DNA from 4 places in the Desulfovibrio ferrophilus genome. Region 1 is predicted to be linked to each of the others. Evidence: predicted binding sites of a transcription regulator. Region 1 holds the regulator's gene; each other region holds the start of a gene.

Region 1 (7,233 bases):
GGCTTGGGTTCATAGGAGTCACTTTCCTCAATGGTAGGAACGCGCTCTCCGGCGGCAGAATCAGCAAAGCTGATAACGTCCATGCGGACTGAGCCTCTCGCCTGACGACGATCCTTGGCCTTTTCGCGAGTCTTGCGGACCTGAGCATCAAGCTTATCCAGAACCAGGTCAACGGTGGAGTACATGTCTTCAGATTCTTCAACCGCCGAGATGTGCAATTCATCACCGGTGAATACGACGTCCGCCTTATGCCGGAACTTGTCGACCGAAAGATTGACCTGAAGCAGGGCATTCTCGGTCCTGTCGTACTTGAACAGCTTTTCAAATCGGGTGGAGGCGTAATTCCTCAGATGGTCGGACGGTTCAAAGTTCTTGAAGTTGTACTTGATTTGCATAGGCGTCCTCCTAACTTAAGCTGTGGAACCGGGAATCCCAGTCACTTCCAGTGTAGGATGAATCCAACGCAAAATAAAGGGCTTTGCACCATTGTGCCCGCTAAAAAATCTGCTTGCGCTTGGACGAGGAAAGAATGCCCAACGCACTCCGATACTTGGCAACCGTACGGCGGGCAATGTTGACCTGAAGTTCGCCTTTGAGCATTTCGGCGATTTTCTCGTCTGACAAGGGCTTGCGGGGATTTTCGCTTCCGATATAGCCCTTGATCATGGCCTTGACGGATTCGCTACCCACCTGAGAGCCATCATCCAACCCCAAAGCACTATTGAAGAAAAATTTAAGCTCGTGCACACCGTGAGGAGTAGAGACGTACTTGCTGGTGGTGATGCGACTGATGGTGGATTCATGCATCTCTATATCGTCCGCAACATCCTTCAGGATCAGCGGCTTCAGTTTCTTCACCCCGTGGCGGAAAAACTCTTCCTGAAACCTGACGATACTCTCCATGACCTTGTAGAGCGTCCGCTGGCGCTGATACAGGCTCTTCATCAGCCAGACTGCAGAACGCATCCTGTCCTGCATGTATTCTTTATCTTTGGAGTTTGTGGTCTTGACGGAATCCACATAATAGGGGCTGACCTGCAATCGGGGGAGTCCTTCTTCATTCAGGACGATAACGAATTCACCATCGTATTCGTAGACGAACACGTCCGGGCTCACATACTGCGGCTCGCTCCCGGCAAAAGACGATCCGGGCATGGGGTCCAAGGTCTGAATAACATCCAGATATTCCTTGAGTTCTTCCATTGAAATCTTGAATTTGCGGGCAATAGGCTTGTAGCGGCGCTTCTCCAGATCCTCAAGATGCTCGGAAACCAGCGAGACAAGAATGGGGTCATCCATATTATAGGCATCCAGCTGCACCAGTAGGCATTCACGCGGATCGCGTGCGGCAACACCCAAGGGGTCAAAACGCTGCATGCGCAGAATAACGGACTCCACCTCGGCAGAGGTCGCCTGCACAGACACAGGCATATGCTCCAACTGATCTGCAATTTCTTCGGCAGTGGCTCTCAGATACCCAAGCCCATCGAGATTACCGATAATCTGCTCACCAATTTGAACATCCAGCTCAGAGGCACCGGAAAGCCTGAGCTGCCAATCAAGGTGACTCTCAAGGGAAGGCTTGGCAGACAGACGGGCCTCAAAGGACATGCCCTCTTCCGGTGTCTCGTACTCACGTCCCACCGCCTGCTTGGCCGTGGATGAAAACTCGCCCAGATAGCTTTCCCACTCAGCCGTCTTGGCCAGGTCCTGTTCAACGGATTCGTCGTTGTAAGTCTCTTCCTTGGTCGGTGCGGCCTGCTCCTCTGCAGGGCGTTCCACAGCCTCTTCCTCGGGCTTCTCCTCCAGCAGCGGATTCTCAAGCAACTCCTGCTGGACCATGTCCAACAATTCAAAACGTGACAGTTGCAACAGCTTGATCGCTTGCTGCAGCTGTGGCGTCATGACCAACTGCTGTGAAAGTTTGAGCTGCTGCCTGAGTTCCAATCCCATAATATAATCGCTTGTTGGAGGGTAGAGAGGTCGAGAATCCGGTCAATACCGGTGAGATCTATGGCAATGCACCGTTATCCATAACAAAAAAAGTGGCATTCCTCCTGGCACGCCCATTTAGAGCGCATCAAGACAATGCCACAGACACGATAGCCTTGCAATAGAAATGGCAAGGTTTTTGTATAGGGAGAAAGATCTATTAGGACAGGCTGTTAAAGACAGAAACCTTCGCCAAGATACACTCTTCTGGCCTTTGGATCATCTATAATTTCCTGGGGAGTACCCGACAGAATGATCCGCCCTTCATAGACCAGATAGGCCCGATCACAGATGCGCAAAGTCTCGCGCACATTGTGGTCGGATATCAGAACGCCAATGCCCTTTTCCTTCAGACCACGCACGATCCCCTGGATATCATCCACGGCAATGGGATCAATACCGGCAAAGGGCTCATCCAGCAGCATGAACTTGGGATCAAGGATCAACGCCCGAGCGATCTCCAAGCGACGGCGCTCGCCACCGGAAAGATGCATGGCCTTCTGATCGGCCAATTTGGTGATGCCCAATTCATTCAGCAGATGATCGGCCTTGGCCCTTTGTTCCTTATGAGACAGGCCCGTGTGCTCCAGGATGATCTCCAGGTTCTGACGCACCGAGAGCTTGCGGAAGACTGAGCTTTCCTGAGGCAGATAGGACAGGCCCAGTCGGGCCCGGTCATGCAAAGGCAGAGAGGCCAGCTCGGTTTCATCCAGACGAACGCACCCGCCGTTGGGCTTGATGATGCCCACCAGCATGTAGAAGGTCGTCGTCTTGCCCGCGCCGTTGGGACCAAGCAGCCCCACCACTTCGCCCTGTTTCACTGAAAGTCCGATGTCGTGCACGACCTCGCGCTGGCCGTAACGCTTGCAAAGGTCTTCTGCCAGGAGCACTGCCATTACTGAGTCTCCCCGTTGGAAGCAGGAACTTCAGGCTGTGCGTCATCTGCTGCGGGCTTGGTCTCAGCAGCAGGTTTGCCTGCGTCCTTAGGCGTAAAGAAGATGGCTTCCACCTGGGTGTTGCCAGTCCCTTCGACCTCGCTGCGGTTCTCCTTCAGATAGAGACGAATGATCTTGCCCTGAATGGTGTTCTTGCCATCGACAAGGCGCGGCCACTCTTCCATCACAAGCAGATCCTTCTCCACCATATAGGTGGCCTTGCCGCAGAAGCCTTCCTTGCCCTCGCGCAGCATTCGCACCTTCTTCAAAGCCACGATCTTCTCGATCTCGCCCGGATCACCACCCAAAGGCGCAGCAGCTGCACCAGCCTTCTTCGTGGTCTGCTTGAGATGCACAATCATCTTCTGGGACCAGATCTGCATGTCAGGCCGGGTGACATGCACGTTGCCCGTAAACGTCACCTGGCTTCCACCCGACTCGTAGACCATGCGGTCCGAGGTGATCTTGGTGGGAATCTTGTCGTCCTTGGCAAAGGCAATGGAGGCAAACAGCCCGGTCAGAACCAAGGCCATGAGAATGAAATATGCTACGCGCTTCACTGTTGGCGCTCCTTTGCCGGGACAGCGGTCTGCTCAGACCAGAGCAGACTCGTGACGCCACCATCGGCTTTGATGTCGTTGGTCTTCATATCCATAATCAGGTGCGGGGCAGTCATCATCATCTCACCCTGCTTCATGCGAACATTACCGGTCAAGTCGATGTCTCGCGTCTCACCGCTGTAGAACAGATGATCGGCATACACCGTCGTCGGTCCCGACACAATCACCACGTCCGGCCACAGGCGGGCATCCCCGGAAGACTGTTCGACCTCGCCTTCCGTAGCGGTAACATTGACCTCCGAACCGTCCTGCTCCTGGTAGTAGATGACACGCGGGTTGTCCAACCTGACAAGCTGTTCATCCTTGAGATAATTGGCCTTGTCAGCCACAAGACGCCAGCTGGCCTTGCCTTCGGAGCCCTGTGACAACTCAACCTGTTGCAAGGCCACGTCCACATCAAGTTCCTGAGCCAATTCGGCCACGGCAGCAACATCATTTTTCATACGTTGCCACAGCCAACCGCCAACAAGCGCCAGAACGACCAGCAGCACAGCAATCCAGGGCAAGAAACGTTTCATCGATTGCCCCATTCTTCCCACAAGGCATCCAGGTCACCCCGGGCCTCGAGGATATGACGAATGGCCTCGCGCACGGCACCTTGGCCACCATGGGCCTCGGTGATGAAATCGGCCATTACGAGAATCTCGGACTGGGCATTGGCGACCGCCATGGGCAGCCCCACGGCCCGCATGGGGCCAGCGTCAACCCAATCGTCGCCCAAATAGGCCACTTCGGACAAATCCAGCTTCAAGCGCTCGCAGATGCCCTCAAGCAGGGGAATCTTGGCCAGATGCCCGGCATGGTATTCGGTGATGCCCAACTCGCGCACCCGGGTTTCCACCGCCGGAGAATCCAGACCGGTAATCACGGCCACTTCCAGCCCGGCAGCTTGAGCCAGCTTGATGCCCAGCCCATCCTGGACGTTGAAACGCTTGGATATATTGCCCTGATGGTCGTAGTACAGACCGCCGTCGGTCAGCACTCCGTCGACATCCAGGACCAACAGACGAATTTTCGCCGCCTGCTCCTTGTCCTTAACATTCATATTTCAGGCTCCACAGGGTCATCAAATCCCTGAGCAGGGCTTCGAGGTTTTCAAGCGGCCAGGAGTTGGGACCATCACACAGCGCCTTGTCCGGGTCCGGGTGGGTTTCCAGAAAGACTCCCGAGGCTCCGGCAACAACAGCGGCACGGGCCAGAGTGGGCACGAATTCGCGCTGCCCGCCTGAACAACCGCCCTGCCCGCCCGGCAACTGCACGGAATGCGTGGCGTCAAAGACAACCGGACAACCGTGCGAGGCCATAATGGGCATGGAGCGCATATCCACAACAAGGTTGTTGTAGCCATGGCAGGCACCACGTTCGGTGAGCCAGAGCTTCTCGTTACCGGTGCTTTTGACCTTGCTCACGACGTTGGCCATGTCCCAGGGGGCCAGAAACTGCCCCTTTTTGACATTGAGCACACGCCCTGTGTTTCCGGCTGCCACCAGCAGATCCGTCTGGCGACAGAGAAAGGCCGGAATCTGAATGACGTCCGCCACCTCAGCCACCACGGCAGCCTGTTCAGGCTGGTGGATGTCCGTGACCACGGGCAGGCCGAAGGTCTCCTTGACCTCGGCAAGCATCTCCAGCCCCTTATCCATGCCCGGCCCGCGAAAGCTGGTCACGGACGTACGATTGGCTTTGTCGAAGGAGCCTTTGAAGATCACGGTCAGTTCGAGCTTTTTGGCAACCTCGGCAATATGCCGCGCAGCGGTCATAACCACATCACGGCTTTCCAAAGCGCAAGGCCCTGCGAGAACGAAGGGCCCCTTGCTGGTGGCGGCGAACAGCTGTTCAGACGTCATGAGTTCCTACTTCTTGCCGTATTTCTGCGCCCTTGACGCGCCAATGAAGGCAGCGAACAGCGGATGCGGGCGCATGGGATTGGACTTGAACTCGGGGTGGAACTGGCAACCCAGGAACCACGGATGGTCGGCAACCTCGACAATCTCAACCAGTTCTCCGTCAGGAGACAGGCCGGAGAAAGTCAGGCCCTTTTCGCCGAGCATGTCGAAGTATTCCTTGTTGAATTCATAGCGATGGCGGTGACGCTCATCGATGTTGGTGACCTGATAGGCAGCGTCGGCCTTGGTGTCCTTGACCACGGCGCAGGGGTACGCGCCCAGGCGCATGGTGCCGCCCTTGTCGCTGGACTCGTCGCGCACTTCCTTCTGCTGGCGCTGGAAGTCATACCATTCCTTCATCAGGTAGATCACCGGATGCGGGGTGTTCTGGTCGAACTCCTCGGAATTGGCATTATCCAGACCGACAACGTTGCGCGCGAACTCGATCACCGCGCACTGCATGCCAAGGCAGATACCGAAAAACGGAACCTTGTTCACGCGGGCATATTCAATGGCCTTGATCTTGCCTTCCACGCCGCGCGAGCCAAAGCCACCGGGTACGAGCACGCCGTCCAGGCCTTTGAGCTTCTTCGCCACGTTCTTGGCGGTGATTTCCTCGGAGTTCAGGTACTCCAGGTTCACCTTGACGTTGTTGGCCACGCCACCGTGCACCAGGGCCTCGTGCAGGCTCTTGTAGGCCTCCTTGAGGTCCACATACTTGCCAACGATACCAATGGTGATTTCACCCTTGGGGTTATCCAGCTTGTATGCCAACTCCTGCCAGGGGGTCAGGTCCGGGTTCTTGGCCGGGAGCTTGAGCATGATGGCGAGCTTCTGGTCGATGCCTTCTTCGTACAGGTTCAGGGGAACCTTGTAGATGCTGTCCACGTCCACAGCGGTGAACACGGCGTCTTCATCCACGTTACAGAACAAGGCGATCTTGGCCTTCAGGCTGGCGTCGAGGTCGGTCTCGGCACGACAGAGAATAATGTCGGGCTGGATACCAATGGAGCGCAGCTCCTTGACGCTGTGCTGGGTGGGCTTGGTCTTCAGCTCGCCCGCAGTCTTGATATAAGGCACCAGGGTCAGGTGAACGTAGAGGCAGTTTTCCTTGCCCAGATCACCGCGCAACTGGCGGATGGCTTCCAGGAAGGGCAGGCCCTCGATATCGCCGACGGTGCCGCCGATCTCGATGAGCGCCACGTCGAGGTCATCGTTGCCGAGTTGAATCACGGCCTTTTTGATCTCATTGGTAATATGCGGGATGACCTGCACGGTACCACCCAGGTAATCGCCACGGCGTTCCTTGGTGATGACCTTGTGGTAGATGGAGCCGGAAGTGTAGTTGTTCTTCTGGCTCATGGGCACGTCGAGATAGCGCTCGTAGTGGCCCATATCCAGGTCGGTTTCGGCCCCGTCGTCGGTGACGTAGACTTCCCCGTGCTGGAACGGGTTCATGGTACCCGGGTCCACATTGATGTACGGATCGAGCTTCTGAATGGTGCACGTCAAACCACGTGCTTTCAATAGAGCTCCGATGGAAGCCGCAGAGAGTCCCTTGCCGAGGGACGACAGTACGCCGCCAGTAACGAAGATGAATTTAGTTTTCATACTCCGGACCTTCCCCTTGTCGTAATACGTTCAACTACAACGCGGCGAGATACACGCAAGGTGCACCCACGCCACGATTAATCCACAATACAGCACGGTTCAGCCCGCCGCATCCTGAGCTGATTCGGCGGGCCGTTTTTTGGGGGCAAAATTCCTATAACAACCTAAAAAGGCTATGATTTCCGGGAT
Region 2 (7,233 bases), 700 kb from region 1:
CAAGGCCGCCAGTGACACAGCCAAATCCTGCACCGTACGCTGATTTTTGGACCACATGCCCAAGGTCGAACGCGAAAAATCCAACGTCTTGTGATAGCTGGCAGAAGAAAGCCACAGGCGCACCGCAGCGGGGGTATAACCAGCGTCAAAAAGTCCGCCAAGGCTGGCCTGGTCAAAGGCATCATCGGCCTTGGTCCCATGGGCGTCAGGTTCGATCACGGGCATGGATGCCATCCAGGCTCCGGGGGAGGCCTTTCCACTCACCGACCAGATCGCCCGAAGATTCTCCATATGCGGGAATCGGTGAGATTCACCCCCCAGGAACACCGTGGGACTGCCCACGGAACACAGAGCAGCCGCTGCCATCTGCATGAACCAACTGGGACGAACATTACCCCAGCGGGTCTGCCAGAATTCGCCATCCTTGATATCCTGTAGAGTCGCTCGCTTCAAAAGGGTAAAGTCCTGGGGATTTGATTTCACATAATCAGCCAGATCAACGGTCTTGCCCAGCGAAAGCTTGTCCATGTCCACATTGCAGACCTGACCGTAGTCCGGGTCACGCAGGACATCGAAATACACACTGCGCAGCTTCTCATATGCCCGACCGGAAGAGAGCAGCTTCTCGCACAATTCCAGGCTCTGTACTTTACAATCCCCTGCAAGGGGAAAAGCCACTCGTTCGCCAAGGCCCAGAAGTTTGGCCTGCGCCGCAATCCTGTCCCGGACCACAGCAGCAAATTCGGCACGAGGCATGTGGGCAGCACGCGCAGCGGTCATGGAGCGATCATCCATATCTGCCAGCCCGGCGGCAATCCTGACCTCGCAGCCATCACGCGTGAGCTTGCGAGCCAGCACATCCAGCAGGATCAATCGTCGCCAAAACTCGGGATCATCGGGTCTGTCCAGGCTCGGTCCCACGGTATACAGGCAGAGCTGCCCCGTACCCGCACCCAGATGGGCATCACCACCCGAAGCACTCTCGATACGCACCCCCTGCTCATCCGGCGGAGCAAACAGAGGTGTGGACAAATACCGCTCACCGCCGTCGGGAAAGATGACCACGACCGAGCCCGAGTCCAACTCCTCGGCAACCTTCAGGGCACCCACCAGAGCGGCCCCGGAACTCATGCCGACAAGCAATCCTTCCTCGCGCGCCAGCCGGCGGCAATGGTCAAAGGCCTCCTCGTCTTCCACCCGCACGATGCGGTCCAGCATATGCTTATTGAAGATACCGGGAGGATAGGACTCCTGCATGTTCTTCAGACCCTGAATCTTATGACGGGCATAGGGTTCCACCGCCACGACCTGCACGTCGGGCGACAGTTCCTTCAGACGCTTGACCAAGCCCATGACCGTACCCGAGGTGCCCAAAGCCGCCACGACATGCGTGACCTGCCCATCGGTCTGATCCCAGATTTCCTGAGCTGTTCCCTGATAGTGGGCATCGATGCTTGCGGGGTTGTTGAACTGATCCATGAGCACATACCTGTCCGGCTCTTCGCGGGCCAGTCGATAAGCCTCTTCAATGGCCCCATCGGTCCCCATATGGCCTTCGGTGAGGACGATCTCGGCCCCATAGGCACGCATGGTGCGCTTGCGCTCTTCGGATGCGGTCTCGGGCATGAGCAGCTTCAGCCGATAGCCTTTGACTGCACAGGCCATGGCCAGCCCGATACCCGTATTACCCGAGGTGGCCTCGATGATGACTTTGCCGGGAGACAATTCACCCCGCTGCTCTGCGGCATTGATCATGGCTGCGGCTACTCGATCCTTGATGGAGCCACCAGGATTGAAATACTCGACCTTCGCCAAAATCCCGACACCGGAACGGGCAGTGATGCGGTTCAGGCGGACCAGTGGCGTGTGGCCTGTCAGCTGGGAAATATCATCATAAATCATCATCATATTCCATATGTTAGATGAACAAGGCATTCGTCAGGGCAACTCGTTCGAGCCAGAATCCTGCCTACATATTCAGTGGCAAGGTCTTTGCAAATGTAAAGCAGGTCGATCACTGGCGCAACGCGGAGAGCCCGCACAATGCCCTTATGGGGCACGGAGATGAAAATGGAACTGTACCAATTCCTGGAAGCAAACCTTCAGGCACTGGAAGAAAAGAAATCGCCTGTAGTCCCTTGGCTCCGCGGCCAGGATTTTGACCTGATCTCTCTGGAAAATCAACTGGTGGTCAATCGCTTCGGATTAGTGGACCTGCCGCTGAATGAAAATCTCAGCATGTTTGCCAATGTCCCCCCCCAAGCATACTACAGCCGCTGGACAGCCCCCGAGCCTGCGACCAAAAGCGCCACAGTGATCGTGGGCTGCAATCTGGGCTATGGCCTGAACCATCTGCTGACCACGCTCCCGCCGCTTCATCCCGTGGCCGTACTGGAACCTAGGCCCGAACTGCTGGCAGCCTGCCTGGCCATGACCGACTACACCGGATTCATCAAACAGGGACGATTGACCTTCATCCCTCCACATCCCGAGGCTCTGCACCAGGCCCTCTGCGCCTTTGACCTGCAATTCATTTACGGTGCAGTAAAATTCAGATCCGACATCCCCAGCCGTCAATTGGGGCCTGAATACGCCCGCTGGTCCGAAACCGCCCAGAAAACCATGGAAAACATCGCCATGGAACTGACAACGCTCAGGCGCATGCAGGACACCATGGTGGGCAACGAGATCGGCAACTTCCGACAGGCCTTTGCCAACGGCAGCGTCACAGGGCTTGCCGACTCTGCCAAAGGGCTGACAGGCGTCATCCTTGGCGCAGGACCATCACTGGCCGAGTTCGGTCCGCAGATCGCCGCCAATCCCGGAGGAGCACTCTACGCCACGGCATTACAAACCCTGCCCGCTGTCCATGCCCAGGGCATCAAGCCACACATGTGCATGGTCATTGACTACAGCCCGGGGGTAAAAAACGTCTTCAAGCGCCTGGACATGGAATGGGCCAAGGATATTCCCCTCATCTATTCCACCAAGGTCCGCCCCGACGTCATCGAGATGTACCCAGGTCCCACCATTCCCATGTGGACCATCGGTGGTCTGGCCACCTATATCATGCGAGACCTCGAATACGTTATGGACGCGGGTGGTAACGTGTCCGTGGCGCTGATGCGCTTCTTCGAGCGTTGCGGTATTTCCAGAATGTTGCTGGTGGGCCAGGACTTCGCCTGGAAGGGTGAACACAGCCACGTCAAAGGTCACCACGCACAGCCCACAAAGCGAGCCTTTGACCCGGTCCGTCACGTCAAGCTCAAGAACATGCACGGCGAAGAAATCATTTCGGCCATGTCATACGTCACCGCCCAGCGCGATATGCAAGTCGACTGCAAGCGCATGGATATCCCAGTCTATAATCTCTATGGAGGGGGCCTGGAAATCGAAGGTTCCACTGTGGTGACTCTGGATGACATCACCAGGGGCGACCTGCTAGCCTCCAAGGACGGTGCCCTCGAGCGCTTCGGCTTGGCCATGGGCCGTGCGCAATCTCCTCGCACGAGGCCCACATTCGAACCCAGGCTTGGCGCCTGGACGTCCTCACTCAAATCCGCACAGAAGCGCCTGCACAAGATGTTCAAGAAGTCAGCCAAAAAGCAGGGAGAGATCCGGGGAATGCTCGGACACGTACTGATGTTCCTCAAGCAGGACCCACTGTACACTCCTTACATCTATAATGAATTCATGGATATCGCGGCCATGTCCAAGCTGGGCGGCACCCATGGCATGAAGGAATTCACCAAGATCAAAAACATCTTTGCCAGGGTTCTCGAGAAGGTGAAGGAAATTGACGAGGCCATGTCGAAGCAGGCAGGTGAAAAGGCTGCCTAAGACAGCATCCGCCCCTTGCTTCCGGACTTCAGCGCGCGTACAGTCCGCCCCATGTCCAGCACACGCCCTTTCATCCTGACCCTGTGGGCCGCTTCCCTTGCGGCCGTGGCCTGGCTGTCACTGACCCCTGGCTCTGACGCGCCATCACTCTTCCCGCATCAGGACAAGCTGTTTCATCTACTGGTCTACACATGGCTGGCGCTCCTGCCCATGCGCGGCTTTGCCACACGAAGTGCAGCATTCACCGGTGTTGGTGCCGTCATTCTTTTCGGTGCGGGGCTGGAAGTGGCGCAGGCGTTCGTCCCCTTGCGTCAGCCGTCACTGGCGGACCTTATCGCCAACATCATCGGTGCGGGCTGCGGGGCATGGCTCGGGGTACGCCTCAAGATGCGGGATTATCTCAAGCAGATCCGCATGGATCAGCATTACAAGCTTGATGGTTCCAGAAAATAATCCTTACATATCCACAAGGCTGACAGTCAGAACCTGCTTCCCGAAGCTCAGCGCAGCTTGGGTATCGAACATGAAAATATCGATATGATTGCGCTTGCTCTCTGCCATCAAGTCATCGATGGTGAAAATCCCGAAATTCTTGATGTAGACTTTCTTGCCAAACACCCAGCCCGAATCAAACAGATCCCGCGATACAGCCACAATTCCCTGGCGCACAGGCTTGTTGCTGGCCGTGACATGGGGCGTGGAATCCGTTTCCTGAAGCCGCGGACTATAGGCCGTCACCGTCAGCGAGCGGGTGCGTTGCAGGTCCAATATTTTTTTGCGGTTGGATACGATGAATCTCGTGAACAAATCACTGATGTCGCCTCGGGAACGCAACTCGGCTTCCAGTCCTTCCAGCCTGATCGATTGCTCGTCCACCTGGCTGCGCAGCTGGCGCACCTCTTGATGCTGGACCCACAACCCACTGAAAAGAAAAGCAATCAGCATCAGAATCATTACTCTCATGGCCTATGCTCCATCCGAGACAACTCATCACAAAGTCAGAACACACTCGGATTATACCTCAGCCAGCGTCAAAGAAAAGTCTTATTCGCACCATAGCCGACTCTTGCCACTCGCAGCCCCATCCCCTATACACTGCGCATGCGACATGCCGCTTTAGCCGGACACTTCGTCCTTGTTTCGCTGCCCCTGCTGGGTATGCTGCTGGTGCTGATGTGGGTCTTCGACTCCGAAGCCCAGGCCATCGCCGCATTCAGGATTCACAAATGGCAGAACCCGTCCTTCCAAAGCCTCATCCGATTCATCACCGACTGGGGCAACCCGATTCTGTATATCCCATTCCTCGCCATCCTCTACCGGGGCTGGAAGCATCATGACAAACGTCGAACCCGCTACACTCTGACCTATGTCGTGGTGCAGCTACTGATCTGCTTTGTTCTGGTCAATCTGACAAAAATGGCCCTAGGGCGCCCACGCCCCGAGACCGGTGAATATCTGTACCGATTCCTGACCTTCGATCCCCATTACCATTCACTGCCTTCGGGGCACTCGGCGGAAATTATGGGGTCATGCCTGGCCCTGGCTCTTTGGCTGAAGCGCTGGCGCACCACACTGCTGCTCGGGCTTTTTGCGGCAGCCATGGGTTTTTCCCGTGTCTACCTGAACATGCATTTCCCCACCGACGTCTTTTTCGGTTGGCTCTTCGGCGCGTGCGCCGGATGGACCACCTACGTGTTTGGTGGGGGAGAGGATTCACCCCATCATGGATAAATTCATGTCCCGTCTATTCAAGGTGCTGGCTTTCGCACCTTTACTTTTTCTGATGGCCCTATTGGTCCTGCAAACCGTCTTTGCACTGGATTCCAGAGCGCTGTGGTTTTCCGATGAAATCCGCTACGCCAACGTCTTCGAGCACGTCATCCAGGCCAAGAAGTGGCTGGTCATGTACTTGAATGGTGTTCCCTACCCGGACAAACCGCCCGTATACTTCTGGTTTCTGACAACGCTGCTGCCCATCTTCAAAGGACCAACACCCGCGTTGTTCATGGCCGGAGCCGCACTCTCGGGCCTGATGTTCATCACCGCCACCTGTGCTCTGTCCCGCTTTGTCCTGCGCGCAGGCCGTGAAGTCTCCCTTGGAGCCGGGCTGATTCTGTTGACCTGCTTCTATTTCATCGGGCTGACGCATTACTCGCGCATGGACCTGCTGTTTGCCTCGCTGATTACGGCCTCGCACATCTGCCTGTTCCTGGCCTGGGAGCGTGACCGGGCCACCGGCCTGACCAGCGCAGGGTTCCTGCTGGCTGCGGTGGCAACCCTGACCAAGGGCCCACTCGGGCTGGTCTTTCCGCTGCTCACAAGCCTTGTGTTTCTGGCATGGCGAGGCAACCTGAAACGCTTCTTCAGGCGCGATGTCGCCATTGGTTTCGGCCTCGCCCTACTGGTACTTGCAGGGTGGATCGCAGCGGCCTGGTTCGGCGGCGAGAGAGACCTTGTTAACAACATTTTCTACAAGCAGATCTACAGGCGAGCAGTAGATGCCTCGCACCACGAGCAGCCCTTCTGGCATTACTTTGCGACATTGCCTGCCGCACTGCTGCCTTGGACGTTCCTGTTGGTGGCTCTGCCGTTGAAACGGCTTGTCAGCGGCTCGTTCTGGGCCGGCGTAATGGCGTCACGCAAAGAAGACTCCGCAGGGTCCGTCTTTCTCTGGGTTCAGGTGCTATCCGGTTTCCTGCTGCTGAGCAGCCTGTCCACCAAGATCATCGTTTACCTGATGCCGCTATTCCCGCCTCTGGCCCTACTCATTGCCCGAGCCTTTTTGAATCTGGAGCAGGACAAGGCCACCCGATTCATGATCTGGACGGGAGGACTCTTTGCCTTTGTTGCCGTGACCCTGCCCTTTGGCAACTTCTTCCACCAATGGCCCATCAGTATCGAAGGCCTGTGGTGGGTGGCTCTGGCATCGGCCCTTGCCGCAGCAGTCTTGTGGTTCGGACGCAGGCTGTCACCGCCCGCCGCCCTGCTGACTCTGGGACTGCTGGTCACGATCTGGGTGCAGCCGCTGATGTTGATTACCCTGCCGTCCCTGGACAGGGCCATGAGCCCCAAAGCCCAAGGCGAACTCATGGGTGAATACATCGATCAGGGATACACCCCCGTGGCCTACAAGATATACTCCGGGGTCTACACCTACTACTGCGGCCACAACATCCTCGAGACCCAGGACCTGCCCCTTATTGAGCGCATGACGGCCGAAGAACCCAAACTGGTTCTGGGCATACAACGCAAATATTGGGACAGCTGGGAAAATCGCCCAAAATCACTTAGGGTGGTCCATGAGCAATGGGTTGTTGACCGCCCCTATGTCCTGGCGATCAAGGATGACGGCACAGCCATGACGCCTCCGACTTCGATGACGGCACCGAACGC
Region 3 (7,233 bases), 1.0 Mb from region 1:
AAGGCAAGCAGGTGGGGCGTGAATCATTGAGTGCTGCTCGGAAGTTGTTGGCGGAATATGAATTTCCAGAGGGGCAGGTGAATACCAAGCTGCATCTGCGAGAGGTCTCCACGGCCAAGGATATTTTGAGTGAGGGCGAAAGAGGGGGGTACGACGCCATTGTTTTGGGGCAACGGGGGGCTCGTCGGTTTCAGGAAATGATGGATGAAAGCGTCACCGAGCAGGTGGTGGAAAGGCAGTTGGGTGCTCCCTTGTGGATTTGTCGCGAGCCTGAGCAGGGGCGGCGCAATGTTCTGCTCTGTCTTGACGGGTCCGATGCGGCATTCAGGGTTGCCGAACATGTAGGGTGCATATTGGCCAATGAGCCTCGGCATAATGTCTGCTTGATGCATGTGGCGGAGAGTGGCTTGTTTGCCGCTGATTCAACGCCATCAATCTATGCACGGGCCAGAAAGGCTTTGCAGGAGAATGGAGTGGATGAAGCCCGGATCAGCGAAGTCCCGGCTGTGTCGGGCGCCGTTTCTGCAGCAATCATCGCCGAGGCCCGTTCCGGGAATTACGCCGTGGTGGCCACGGGCAGCATGGAGCGCAAGCGGAGCAGGTTGCGCCGGGCGATATTTGGTTCGGTGGTGCGTGATCTCATGAAGCTGCTGACCGGGGCTGTGCTCTGGGTGAGTGCCTAGATTGAAGCCAAGGTCATGGACAAACCGGGTTCCGAGCCTCATACTTCCTTGGCTGCATGACAACTGCCAAGGAGAATCGCCAGATGGCATCTGTGTATTTTATTGGGGCCGGACCCGGAGATCCTGAACTGATTACGGTCAAAGGGCGCAGGCTTATTTGTGAAGCTGATCTTGTGTTGTATGCGGGGTCATTGGTTCCATCAGAGGTGGTTGCCTGCGCACGGGAAGATGCCCGGGTGGAAGATTCATCGTCCCTGACGCTGGACCAGACGCATGCCCTGTTGGCCGAGGCCGTGGAAAGGGGCGGGATGGTGGCGCGTGTGCATACCGGTGATCCCTCTCTGTATGGGGCCGTGCAGGAGCAGGCGAGACTTCTGGATCGGGATGGCATCTCTTGGGAGATTGTCCCAGGTGTCACGGCGGCCTTTGCTGCTGCGGCGATGGCTGGCGAATCGTTTACGGTGCCGGAACGCGTTCAGTCTCTGGTGGTGACGCGGGCCCCGGGGCGAACCGCCGTCCCTGATGGCGAAGAACTGGCAGCGTTTGCGGCACATGGGTGTTCCATGGCCATTTATCTGTCGACATCCCTGGCTCAGTCTGTTCAGGCCCAGTTGCTTGAGGGTGGTCTGACGGGTGACACACCCGTGGTGGTTGTGCACCGCGCCGGCTGGCCGGACGGTGAAGTGTTGAGGACCACGCTGGAGAAATTGTCTCAGGACGTCGAGTACAAGCAATGGACCCGCCAGGCGGTATTTCTTGTGCTCCCGGGGAAGGCTGAAAAAGCTCCGGTTTCGCGACTGTATGACCCCTCCTTTGCCCATGGCTGGCGCGACTCCAGCGACTGATTGTTCTTCTGGGAACTGGGTAATTCTACGTTCCTTTTGTCGAGTCTGAATTTTCGGACAAAATCCTTTGCAATTTGTCTTTGGGACCTTACTCTGGTGGTGCGGAACCCGCACCCTGCGGGAATTCTGTGCCCAAGAGGCACTGGAACGTTTTTTGTACAATGGGCGAACACAGGCCGGCGCGTCGGAAGCGGGGCCATTGGAGTAAACAATGATATCGTCCACGATGGGTCCAATGAAAAGATTGCTGCTTGCGTGTCTGGCTGTAACCGTGTTGCTGGTGTCCTCTGCATGGGCCTCCGGTGGAGCTGAGGCCCCTGAGACGAGTGGAGTTTCGTCGTCCCAGCTTCGGGCGAATATCCTGATTCTGAACTCGTACCATTATGGGTACCCCTGGTCCGACGAGATCGTCCGCGGTCTGCGTGAGGGGTTTAGCCCCTTCCCGGGAATCGAACTCCAGGTCGAATATATGGATTTCAAGCGATACGAATTGGCTCATCTCGCTCCTCTGTTGGTTGATCTGTATGCTCGCAAGTTCAGTGACAAGAAGTTCGACCTGATCGTGGTCTCCGATAACAACGCCTTTTCTTTTATCCGTCAGTATGGCGAATTGCTGTTCCCGGGGCTTCCCGTGATCTTCTGCGGCGTGAATGATTTCGATCCAGCCCTCATCGAAGGTCGAAATATCACGGGCATTGTGGAGAACTATGACGTTGGAGATACTCTGGAGTTGGCTCTCAATCAGCATCCAGGGAAGAAGAGGCTGGTGGTCATTGGGGACAGATCCAATACCGGTACGGCCATCATGAACCAGGTCAAGCAGGCCGAATCCCAGTTCGCCAACAGGTTGAGCTTCGAATACTGGACCAAGTACGATCTCGACGAGATCATGTCTCGCGCAGCCCAGGCCGACGACGATACGTTCTTCTATTTTATTCCCTTTTACACCGAGATCAATGGTCGCTTCTACTCGGCCCAGCAGCTTCTGGATTTAGTCTACCAAAGCACGGTAGCTCCTATCTATTCCAGTTGGGAGTTTCTTCTGGGGCACGGCATCGTCGGTGGAAAGTTGTTGTCGGGCGAGGAACACGGGCGGCAGACCGCTGCGCTGTCCATGCGAATTATTACCGGTGAGTCTGCGGCTGACATTCCTGTCATCACCAAGGCCACGACACTGTATCGTTTTGACTACGACGTGTTGGTCTCGCAAGGCATTCCCGTGGGCCTGTTGCCCGAGGGCAGCACGCTGATCAACGAGCCCAAAGCGTTTTATGAGTTGGATAAGCAGGTTTTTTGGACCATCATGGTCAGTTTTATGCTGTTGTTGGTGACCACGGTGTTTCTGTATTTCAATATCATTCGTCGACGGGCCGTGGAACTGCGCATGCAGGACCAGTTGTCCTTCCAGGAAATCCTGATGGACACCATCCCGCATTTGGTGTGCTGGAAAGACAGGCAGTTGAATTATCTGGGGGCCAACCGGTATTTCATGGAATTTTTCGGAGTGGCCGACCCGGCCCGGAAGACCACAATCGGGCACATTGTGTCCCCCTTGCATCGTGAATTTATCGACTGGACCAACCGTTTGGACCGGAGGGTTGTGCTCTCGGAGAAGCCCCTGACCGGACTCAAACGGGGCGTGCCCAATGCCGCTGGTGAGCAACGGCAACTGGAGATCAAGAAGGTTCCCCTTCGTGACAAAAGCGGAGGAGTGGTGGGAACACTGACCACTGCCGAGGATGTGACCCGTGCCGCCAATCTGGAAAAGCAGTTGCTGCAGTCCCAGAAGATGGAGGCCATCGGTACTCTGGCTGGTGGAATTGCACATGATTTCAATAATATTCTGACCTCGATCATCAATTCCACCGAGCTGGCATTGATGGATGTGGATGGTCAGACCCCAGCTGGGCAGGATCTGGAGCGGTCACTGAAAGCTGCTCAGCGGGGAAGCGGTTTGGTCAAGCAGATTCTGACCTTCTCTCGACCTTCGAAAGAGGGTTTTGCCCCCATCAAGATTCAGGGAGTCGTGAGCGAAGCTGTTGCTCTGCTCCGGGCCTCACTGCCCCGAAATATCCAAGTGGAAACTCACGTGACCGAGGATTTGCCGCTTTGTGTGGCAGATCCCAATCAGATCAACCAGATTCTGATGAATCTGTGTACCAATGCCTTTCAGGCCATGCGCGAAACCGGTGGCCATCTGTCCGTGTCACTGGGTGAAGTGGGGGTCTGGGGAGATGATGCTGAGATTCGAAATATCGAGCCCGGGCGTTACGTCAAATTGACGGTTGCAGACTCCGGCCCGGGGATATCCCCGGAGGTTGTGGACAAGATTTTTGATCCGTTCTTCACCACCAAGGGCAAAGCCGAGGGTACGGGGCTTGGTTTGGCCGTGGTCTTGGGGATTGTTCGTGGGCATCGAGGGTCCATCGAAGTGGAAAGCTCCCCTGGGCATACGGCCTTTACGGCACTGTTCCCGGAAGCTCTGGGAGACGAGGTGCAGCCAGTGACTCCCATTCTGCCGGAGTTTATACCCGGAGCAGGTCATCTGCTGTTTGTGGAAGACGACGAGGATCAATATGAGACCATCCCCAGGGTCTTGGAAACATTGGGCTATTCAGTGACCCCAGCTCGCAATGCTGCCGAGGCTTTGGAAATCGTAGCGGGCGATCCCGATGGTTTTGATCTGGTGATTACTGATTTTGATATGCCGGGCCTGAATGGCCTGGAGTTGGCCCGAAGGCTTGCGTATGATCTGCCCGGTGTGCCGGTGGTCATGATCACCGGGCGTGAGCGGGCTGTGGACCATGCCAGTGCGTTGGATAACGTGAGCCGGATCGTACTCAAACCTTACGATCGAAATACCATCGCCCAGGCGATACGGGAGGTCTTGACGAATCATGAATCAAGAGACTGAGACCTTCGGCAGAATCCTTGTCATCGATGATGACCTGGAAGTGCGGGGCACCATGCAGAGCCTGCTGTCCCGGATGTTGTTGGAATGCGAAACCGCAGGAACCCTCGCCGACGGCCTGGATGCCCTTGCAGCCAGCGAGTTCGACTTGGTGTTTCTGGATGTGCGTTTGCCTGACGGCAATGGCCTGAATGCCTTGGGTCAGATCAAGGGAATGCCCGGTTCGCCCGAGGTTATCATCCTGACGGGGCAGGGTGATCCCGACGGTGCGGAGTTGGCCATCCAAGGTGGTGTCTGGGACTATCTGGTCAAGCCCTCACCCATCAAGCAGACCATGCTGAGTGTCCAGCGGGCGCTGAAGTATCATATGGAAAAGAAGGGCGCCACGCCCGTTGCTCTGGACCTGGACAACATGGTTGGCCATGGGCCGGAGATGAAACAGGTCTTCGACTTTATCGCCCAGGCCGCACGAAGCCATGCCGGAGTGTTGATCACCGGTGAAACAGGGACAGGCAAGGAACTGACCGCGCAGACCATTCACGAGAACAGCTTCCGTTCGGGGAACCGGTTTGTGGTGGTGGATTGCGCTTCGCTGACGGAAACCTTGCTGGAATCAACCTTGTTTGGTCATCGCAGAGGCGCCTTTACCGGTGCGGACAAGGACCGGACCGGGTTGGTCAAGCTGGCCGACGGCGGGACGTTGTTTCTGGATGAGGTGGGTGAAATGCCCATGAGCACTCAGAAGTCGTTCTTGAGAGTGTTGCAGGAAAAGCGTTTTCGACCAGTAGGAGAAACTCGCGAGGAAAAGAGCGACTTCCGGATTGTTTCGGCCACCAATAAAAATTTGGATCAGATGGTTGAGTCGGGGCATTTTCGCGGGGATCTGCTGTTCCGGCTGAAGACCATGAGCATGGAGCTACCGCCCCTGCGCTGTCGTCTGGCGGACATCAAGTTGTTGGCCATGCACCACGTGAGTCGTCTGTGTGAGCAGTATGATGCGCCGGTCAAGGGTTTTGGTTCCGACTTCTTTGAGGTGCTGTCCAGCTATGACTGGCCTGGCAACGTGCGTGAACTTTTCAATGTTCTGGAGCGAGCCTTTGTTGCTGCCGGTGAAGAGCGCACTTTGTATGCCATGCATCTGCCCAGAGACGTGCGCATCAAGGTGGCCAAGGCTTCTCTGGGAGGCGGAATGGACCGGCCCTGCAAGGACGTCTCGTCTCAGGCGGCATCCGGGATGGAACCAAGGCCTTCGCAATCACAATCTGCGGATACTGTAGCCGTTCCCCCCGTACAGACTCATTGGCAGACGAACCCTGTGCAGGCTCCTGCCCTTGAAGGCGTGGACTCGTTGTTTGCCCAGTCCACGCCAAGCCTGAAGGAATTCAAGTCCCAGATGGAGAAGCGTTATCTGGAACAGCTCATTGCCATGCACGACGGTGACGTGAAGGCTATCCTTGCGGCGTCAGGCTTGTCGCGATCACATTTTTACGCGTTGCTCAAAAAGAACGATGTTCAGATGAAAGCCGACTAGAATAACCAAAGGAAACGGATCGGTCTGCTTTGCCGGACTGTATTTGTCTGTGCTTGCTGATGGTTTTGCCCCTTCTTGAGGTGACTCTGGTCAGGTGATGTGTCATTTCAGCGGGCATATTATGCCACTCACCGAATATTCACTTGCGAATGACATGGTTCTCCGTCAAAAAAAGTGTAGATTGCAAGAGTGTCTGGTTTATCGGACCTTGGGGTCTTGAAAGTCGTCAAGAGTCGGCCTAGATTGGTTGCGCGCTCAATCGGGTGGCTTGAAATGCCGTGATATCACATGAATGGCACGGAATTTGTTCTAGGGGATCATCGTTTTATGCCTGGCCGGTTCTTTCGGGCTGTGGCTTTAAGGAAGAGAAGATCCGTACATTTTCAAATAAAGGAGAGGTAACCCAATGCCTAAGAAAATGAAAACTATGGACGGGAATACAGCTGCTGCACACATCGCTTATGCGTTGTCTGATTCCTCAGCTATCTATCCCATCACGCCTTCCACGCCTATGGGCGAACTGTCTGACGACTGGGCTGCCGCTGGCCTGAAGAACATTTTCGGTCAGACCGTCGACGTCAAACAGATGCAGTCCGAGGCCGGAGCTGCCGGTGCCATGCACGGCATGCTGGCGGCCGGTGCCCTGACCAGCACCTTCACCGCCTCCCAGGGCCTGCTGCTGATGATCCCCAACATGTATAAGATGTCCGGCGAACTGCTGCCCGGCGTCTTCCATGTCACTGCCCGAGCCATTGCAGCCCATGCGCTGTCAATCTTCGGCGATCATCAGGACGTCATGGCCTGCCGCCAGACCGGCTTCTCCATGCTGGCTTCCGGTTCCGTTCAGGAAGCCATGGATATGGCTCTTGTGGCGCATTTGTCCGCCATCGAGTCCAGCGTGCCTTTCCTGCACTTCTTTGACGGCTTCCGGACCTCCCATGAGATTCAGAAGGTCGAGGTCATCGACTACGAAGACATCAAGAAGATCGTGAACTGGGAAGCCATCGAGGATTTCCGTGCCCGCGCTGCCAACCCCGAGCATCCCGAGATTCGTGGTACTGCCCAGAACCCCGATATTTACTACCAGGGGCGTGAGGCCGCCAACTCCTTCTACGACGCCGTGCCCGGCATCGTGGCCGAGTCCATGAAGAAGGTCGCTTCCATCACCGGCCGCAAGTACAAGCTCTTTGATTACGTTGGTGATCCCGAGGCCGACCGTGTTGTCGTGTCCATGGGTTCCTCCAACGAGTGTCTGGAAGAGGT
Region 4 (7,233 bases), 1.4 Mb from region 1:
GAGTTCTCACGGGTCAAAACCACGTCCCCCCTGCGTGTCAACGAGGCCGAAGCCGAGCTGAACGCCGCGGCCGCCGAGCTGGATTACGCGATTCTGTCCTTCGAGCGTCAGCGCCAGTTGGCCGAGGCCGATCTGGTCGCCCAAGATGCCCTGGACGATGCCCGCCAGAATGCAGCGGTCAAGAAAAGCGCTCTGCGCGTCAAGGTCTCGGCCCTGGAACGCATCCGCTTCGAAACCGTCGAGGATCAGCGCAAGGCCCAAAAGACCCTGGCGCAGGAGCAGGCAGCTCTGGATTCCATCCGCACCCGGCTGTCCTACACGCGCATCATCAGCCCATTGACCGGGGTGGTCAGCCAGGTTGCAGCCCAGGAAGGAGAAACCGTGGTCACGGGCCTGGAAGTGGCCAACCTGATCACCGTGCTCGATCCCACACGCCTGGAGATGTGGATTTACGTTGATGAAACAGACATCGGGCGAGTGCGCCCGGGGCTGCCCGTTGAGTTCCAGGTGGACGCCTACCCCGGTGACATCTTCAACGGGACCATCGACCAGATCTATCCCGAACCGGAAATCCGCGACAATATCGTCTACTATCAGGCACTGGTTCGGCTGGACAAGGATCAGGCCCTGCGCCTGCGCCCCGAGATGACCACCCAGAGCCAGATCATTGTGGAAATCAAGAAAGACGTCCTGGCCCTGCCCAATGCCGCTCTGAAATGGGTGGGCGGCGAGCAGGTTGTCTTCGTGTCTGAAGGAAAGGATGTCCGCAAGGCATATCCGGAACTCGGGTTGGCCGGAGTCACACATTCCGAAGTGCTCTCGGGTCTGTCCGAGGGGGACACCGTCGCTACCCAACTGGTGCTGCCCGGCCAGAAGAAGAAAAAGGACTAGCCCATGGGTGACGCCCACCTCATACGCCTGGAAGGCGTGACCAAAGATTACGTGCAGGGCGACTTGACCACCAAAGTCCTCAAAGGTCTTGATCTGACCATCAATCAGGGCGATTTCGTGGCATTGCAGGGCCCTTCGGGCTCGGGAAAATCCACTCTGCTGCACATTCTCGGCTTGCTGGACCGCCCCAGTGCAGGGCGTTATCTGCTATCGGGCAAAGATGTGTCATCCATGGATGACGACGCCCAATCAGAAGTGCGCAACACACAGTTCGGTTTCGTATTCCAAAGCTTTTACCTGATCCCCTACGCCTCTGCCCTGGACAATGTCCTGTTGCCCGGCCTGTATGGGACTGAGTCCCGGCGCACCCTCACGACCCGCGCCCAAGACATTCTGGACCAAGTGGGGCTGGCGGACAGAGCCGCCTATCGGCCTTCGCAATTGTCCGGCGGACAGCAACAGCGGGTGGCACTGGCCCGGGCATTGCTGAACCGACCCGCAGTGATCTTCGCCGACGAACCCACAGGCCAGCTCGACTCCACCACCAGTGGAGAAATCATGTCCCTGCTTGCACAAATCAATGCAGGCGGAACCACTGTCATCATGGTCACCCACGACGAGGAGACCGCCTCCTACGCGACCTCGTCCATACAGATGCTGGACGGGAACATTGCGCCAAGCGATTGAGACCCTTGTCACTCTAGGCCGCGTCTTCGGGTTCGCACTGGAGGCGGTTTGGGCCTACAAACTGCGCAGCATCTTTGTATCAGCGGGTATTGCCATGGGCATCGCCGCACTCACGGTCATTGTCACCAGCGTGGATGGCGCCCAACGCAAGGCGCTGGAAATAGTAGACATGTTCGGACCTGATGCGGTGTTTGTTCTGGGTGGAGACATCAAGAGCCGTGCCGTGGGCAAACGCACCCTGACCTTGTCCTGGGAGGACGCCCGCAGGCTTCGCCAGTCCCTGCCCGGCGCCTATCTCGTAGTACCCATGCGCGCCAAGCGCAGCATCATGGCCCGCTACGGAGGCAAAAGCAAAGAACTGCCCGTGGTGGTAGGGTCCACTGCCGCTTATTCCGAGGTCTGGAACTGGCCTCTGGCCGAAGGCCGGGACTTCAGTGACCGGGATGTGGCCCTGGGCACCAAGGTCGGACTGATTGGCGACCAAGCGGCCGAAGAGCTGTTCGGGGACGAGTCCCCCATCGGCAAGGTCGTCTTCCTGGGAGACCTGCCCATACAGGTCATCGGACGGCTCTCCTACCGGGGGTTCTCAGGCGGTGGATCGAGCATCGACGAACGCATGATCATTCCCCTGACCACCCTCACCCAACGTTTCAACATGGACCGCAAATATTTCCGCGCACTGCGTGTCAAATTCCATGACCCCGAACGCATGAGCGTGCATGTGGAGAACACCCGCTCACTGCTTCGGCACCTGCACGGCCTGAAGGACGGCGAAGACGACGATTTCACCATCCTCACCGCCGATGAAATCCTGAAATTCATTGGCATGCTCAAGGGCGGACTGGTTGTTTTTCTGGGCGTCACGGCCACGGTTGCCATGCTGGTAGGCGGGTTTGTATTGGCCAACCTCTTCTACATCAGCGTCAGCGAACGTACCTCGGAGATCGGCCTGCGCAAGGCCATGGGAGCCAAGGCCTGGACCATCACCGCACAGTTCCTGTTCGAAGCCGCCATCTTGACCATAGCCGGAGCGCTCATCGGCATGGGCCTGGGCCTGGGCCTGGGGCAGGCACTGACCCGACTGGGCATCCTGGAAATCCAATTCTCGGCCAAGGTCTTCGTCCTGGCACTCTCCTCGGCTGTGGCCGTCGGAGTCATCTTCGGCATCCGTCCCGCACGCCAGGCCGCCCGGCTTGATGCAGTTGCGGCATTGCGCGGCGATGGATCCTGACTTGACGCCCTCCCGAACCAACCGCTAGAAAACACTCGGCCCCAAGGCCCTCAACGTACAAGGATCAACCCATGAAGTTCAATCCCATGTCCAACTACCGAGAAGAGTCCGGTGGCGCCCGCTTTCTGCGGACCATGCTGCTGATCTGTGTCTTTATCGGGGTGGGCTGGCTCTATACAAAACATTTCGACAACGCCCTCGAAGACATCAAGACCCGCTCAGCGATTTTGGACAAGTCCGGTGCCCTGTCCTCGGATCAAAAGGCCCAATTCAGAGACTTTGCGAAATTGTTCAGAGAAGAATTGGGCATCGAACTGGTTCTGCGTATTGCCGACGGCACACCTGAACCACCAAAACTCAAGGCAAAAAGCCTGTATATCGGGATCGACAGCACTGGCGGGAAACTCATCGTCGTCTCCCCGCCCTGGATCGAGAAATCCCTTGGTTCAGGATTCAATGACGAACTTCAGGAGCATATGCGACCCTATTTTGAATCCGACAGCTGGCCCACGGGCCTGATGAAGGCCCTGCAACTGATCTGGGAACGCGTGACCGGACTGGACACGGGAGGTCGGAGCTGATGACGGACAACACCACGGAAACGGTCACCATCTATACCGACGGCTCCTGCCTGGGCAATCCTGGCCCCGGCGGATGGGGCGCAGTGCTCAAGTTCGGAGACGAGCGCAAGGAACTGTCCGGCGGTTTCTCCGGCACCACCAACAACCGCATGGAGTTGATGGCCGTGCTTGAGGCACTGTCCACCTTGAAGCGCCCCTGCAAGGTCAACCTGTTCTCCGATTCCAAGTACTTTCTGGATGCCATCCGCCAGGGCTGGCTCAAGAACTGGATAAAAAACGGCTGGAAAACCGCTGCCAAGAAACCAGTGAAGAACCAGGACCTCTGGCTCCGGTTGGACCCGCTACTCGCCGAACACGAGATCAACTACAACTGGGTCAAAGGCCATAGCGGCGACCCGGAAAATGAACGCTGTGATGTCCTGGCACGCACCGAAGCAGGCAAAACCGGCCTCCCCAAAGATCCCAAAGCCTAGCCACACAGAGCTCCTGCTCTTCCCTCTCCATCCTTCCGGCCCCGTGTGCACATCGCTCACGGGGCCGGCTTTCATCCAAAGAGAATGATCTCCTTCTTTCGTTCACCGCTGGCACAGTCCTTGCGAATCATCCATGTGACGGGAATTTTTTTCCGTCGGTTGTGTGTGTTTATATCGGCTGAAGGAGAAGGTTATGAGCTTTCAATCCATGTACGTCGGGACCACTGGAATGGTGTCCCACAGCACGCGGATGCAGAACATTGGCAATAATATCGCCAATGTGAGCACCGTGGGCTACAAGACTACCGACGCGCATTTCCAAACGCTCATCAGTGAATCCATTGCTTCGGGAAGCGCGGGGGCAACCTCGGGCCCGTCCCAGATCGGGCTTGGCGTCGGACTTGGCGCCGTGCTCACGGACTTCCGAACCGGTGCGATGATTGATGGCAGCGACACGACGGACCTCGGTATTTCCGGGAAGGGTTTTTTCCGGGTAACAGGCCCGGACAACAACCTGACCCGCTACACCCGAGCGGGAAACTTCCGTTTCGACAATACGGGCTATCTGGTTGACCCCAATGGGTATCGTCTGCAAGGCCAGACCATCACCGACGGAGTCAATGGCTCCACAGGGGATATCCAGCTGCGCACTGATGCCAACGGGCGTTACAGTATCTCGCCCGACGCCACTACGGAAGTCTCCTTTATTTCCAACATCGGGCTATCGGAGAGCAAATCCAACAGCACCGCCAACCCCATGTTCTCCATGTTCGAGAACTGGAATGGCACGGAAACTCCACCCATCGGTTCCGAGGGGTATGGATTCCAAAGTGCCATCAAAATCTACGACGACACAGGTGCCGAACAGACACTGAATGTCTATTTCGACAAGGCGGATGTCAGCAATGCCGGAGGCATGGACCATTTCGAGTTCATGGTGACCATGGCCCCGTCCAACGATGGGCGTGCCGGTATCACGGGCACATCCGGGGCGGGCATCCTGATGACTGGCGTCATGTCCTTTGATTCCACGGGGCAGATCGTGGATCTGGCGGCGTTCAGTTTTAACGGAACAGGTGACGCAAAGGGACTCTCCAACTGGACACCAACGGCCTTCACAGCCAACGGTTACCCGGAACTTTCCGCCACATTCAGCGACACCGGAGCCACAAGCACCATCGGAGTAAACTTCGGCCTCTCGGCCAGCGCCTATGAAGCTGGGGGAGCCTCTAATGCGGGTGCCGTAGGCACCGTGGTCGGTCGTCTGCCTTCCCTGGACTCTTTCACCAGAGGCGCCCTGGCGACCACTGCCTTTGAAGGCACTTCGGCTATCTCCTTCCAATCCCAGGATGGATACGCCGAGGGCTTCCTGGCCAGCCTCAGTATGGACCGAGACGGCATTTTGGTGGGCAAGTACTCCAATGGCATCCAGCAGGAGCTTGCACAGGTCACGCTCTACACCTTTGCCAGCGAGTTCGGCCTGCGGCGCGAAGGATCCAACCACTTCTCGGAAACCCAGGGTTCCGGGACCGCAGTGGAAGGTTATGCTGGTGAAGACAGCTTCGGAGGCATCAACTCCAACAAGCTGGAACAGTCCAATGTGGACATTGCCGAACAGTTTGCCAAGATGATCCTCACCGAGCGTGGCTTCCAGGCCAACTCCAAGGTCATCACCGCCGCAGATGACATCATCAAAAATGCCATCCAGATGAAGCGATAGCTTTCTCTCAGTCAAACCACACAGCAATAAAGGCGCACCCCGAAGGGTGCGCCTTTTCTCTTGGTCATATCTTCGGCTCCGATCTAGATGCCGATGCTCTTCTTGATGAATTCGTAATCGATATTGGCACTGACCAACTGTGCACCCTGACGGATCTTGATCACGTCGCGCAGTTTATGGCGCGAGAGGATGGTCTCCATCTTCTTGGCCACGGAATACGTGTCGTCACGGACAATAACGATGGGCACTTCAAGGACCTCGGAGCGGGTCAGGATGATGTCGTTGGGATAGAGGTTGCCCGTCAGGACCAGACACGGACAGTTGCCTTCCAAGGCCACCAACTGCACGTCGGAACGGTCACCGCCCACAATAACCGCAGAATTCTTGTTCTTGCGGAAGTGGGTCATGAAGTTTTCCACCTGCATGGTGCCGATGAGGAAATTCTCGACCACCTTGTCCGCCTTGTTATGGGCAGAGATGACCTTGCCACCCAGGCGCTCGGCCAGATCGGAAACCTTGATGGCTCCCATGAGCGGATCCTTGGGAATCACACCCAATACGCGAACGCCCATGCGCTCCAGGCAGGGCCTGAGCATGGTCTCCACTTCATCCATGAAGGAAGGGGGAATGTCGTTCAGGATAACACCGACGAGGTTCTCGCCCAGGGCTTCCTTCATGACCATCAGGTAGTCGTACTTCAGTTCTTCCTGAAAGCGGTCGATGATGATGACCTTCAGTCCCAGCTCCTTGGCCACGGACACTCCGTCCACGTTGCAGTACTTGCCGGAGTACATGCTGCCGGAACCGGCCACCAGGGTCACATCATGCCCGGCACTGACTTTCTCGTAGGCAGCCTTGATATCGCCCATCAGATCGCCGCACTGCCCGGAAAAGGCCTTGACCTTGAAATCCTGGGTCACAAGTACGGGGGTCAATGCCTCGGCATCATTCTTCAGCCCCAGGACATCCTGCACGAAGTAGGCATCTTCGTCCCAGGCTGTTCCCTCGATCTCGGCGGGCATGGCCCCGACGGGCTTCATGTAGCCCACGGACACACTGTCTTTCTGTAGTTTCAGCCCCAGACCCATGACAACCATGTTTTTGCCGGAAAAGCCTGAAGTCGAACCGATGTATATGCCAGCCATTTCGTCCTCCTGAATATCTGCGCTGAAAAGGGTGTACACCTTTTTATTCGTAAAGAAAATGCAGCCCGCACCGTCGAAACCACAATAAACGGATCGTGCCCGCTATGCTCCTGTGCACAAAGTGACGCGCACGTCCGCCACAACGGCCCCCTCGTGGTTGACCAGCACAGGGTTGAATTCCGCTTCATAGATGTCCGGGAAATCCTGAGCCAATTGCGACATGGTCAACAGGATATCCTCAATGGTCTTGAAATCCACAGGCGGCTCACCACGCACCCCTCGGAGCAGCGGGTAGGACTTGATTTCGCGTATCATTTCCGCCGCGTCGTCCATGGACAATGGAGCGAGCCTGAAAGCGATATCCTTCAGGACCTCAACATAGATCCCACCCAGGCCAAACATGATGAGCGCCCCGAATTGCGGATCGCGTTTGAAGCCGATGATGACTTCCTTGGATCCCTTGGGAGCCATGGACTGCACCAGACAGCCGGTAATCGAGGCGTCC

What was found. Region 1 encodes sigma-54, which starts transcription at its own class of promoters, with help from an activator protein. Its sites were predicted from a motif close to CTGGCACGGNNNNTGCTT; they were not measured.
Region 2: the regulator sigma-54 is predicted to act here: its motif matches at 1,981-1,998, upstream of EL361_RS00990 (motility associated factor glycosyltransferase family protein).
Region 3: the regulator sigma-54 is predicted to act here: its motif matches at 6,263-6,280, upstream of nifJ (pyruvate:ferredoxin (flavodoxin) oxidoreductase).
Region 4: the regulator sigma-54 is predicted to act here: its motif matches at 3,972-3,989, upstream of EL361_RS10800 (flagellar hook protein FlgE).

What each region holds. Positions count from the first base shown of each region.
Region 1 covers NZ_AP017378.1:907,105-914,337, reverse strand. Annotated here, with positions in the region: gene hpf (ribosome hibernation-promoting factor, HPF/YfiA family) at 1-395, opposite strand, end outside; gene rpoN (RNA polymerase factor sigma-54) at 496-1,953, opposite strand; gene lptB (LPS export ABC transporter ATP-binding protein) at 2,166-2,888, opposite strand; gene EL361_RS04250 (LptA/OstA family protein) at 2,888-3,487, opposite strand; gene lptC (LPS export ABC transporter periplasmic protein LptC) at 3,484-4,065, opposite strand; gene EL361_RS04240 (KdsC family phosphatase) at 4,062-4,592, opposite strand; gene kdsA (3-deoxy-8-phosphooctulonate synthase) at 4,582-5,394, opposite strand; gene EL361_RS04230 (CTP synthase) at 5,401-7,044, opposite strand.
Region 2 covers NZ_AP017378.1:206,237-213,469, reverse strand. Annotated here, with positions in the region: gene EL361_RS00995 (cysteine synthase) at 1-1,902, opposite strand, end outside; gene EL361_RS00990 (motility associated factor glycosyltransferase family protein) at 2,071-3,840, shown strand; gene EL361_RS00985 (VanZ family protein) at 3,892-4,293, shown strand; gene EL361_RS00980 (3D domain-containing protein) at 4,297-4,803, opposite strand; gene EL361_RS00975 (phosphatase PAP2 family protein) at 4,942-5,571, shown strand; gene EL361_RS00970 (ArnT family glycosyltransferase) at 5,564-7,233, shown strand, end outside.
Region 3 covers NZ_AP017378.1:3,570,370-3,577,602, forward strand. Annotated here, with positions in the region: gene EL361_RS16300 (universal stress protein) at 1-683, shown strand, start outside; gene cobM (precorrin-4 C(11)-methyltransferase) at 767-1,528, shown strand; gene EL361_RS16310 (hybrid sensor histidine kinase/response regulator) at 1,764-4,442, shown strand; gene EL361_RS16315 (sigma-54-dependent transcriptional regulator) at 4,426-5,970, shown strand; gene nifJ (pyruvate:ferredoxin (flavodoxin) oxidoreductase) at 6,377-7,233, shown strand, end outside.
Region 4 covers NZ_AP017378.1:2,314,344-2,321,576, forward strand. Annotated here, with positions in the region: gene EL361_RS10775 (efflux RND transporter periplasmic adaptor subunit) at 1-891, shown strand, start outside; gene EL361_RS10780 (ABC transporter ATP-binding protein) at 895-1,578, shown strand; gene EL361_RS10785 (ABC transporter permease) at 1,562-2,809, shown strand; gene EL361_RS10790 (hypothetical protein) at 2,881-3,390, shown strand; gene rnhA (ribonuclease HI) at 3,390-3,863, shown strand; gene EL361_RS10800 (flagellar hook protein FlgE) at 4,057-5,583, shown strand; gene EL361_RS10805 (phosphotransacetylase family protein) at 5,667-6,728, opposite strand; gene acs (acetate--CoA ligase alpha subunit) at 6,831-7,233, opposite strand, start outside.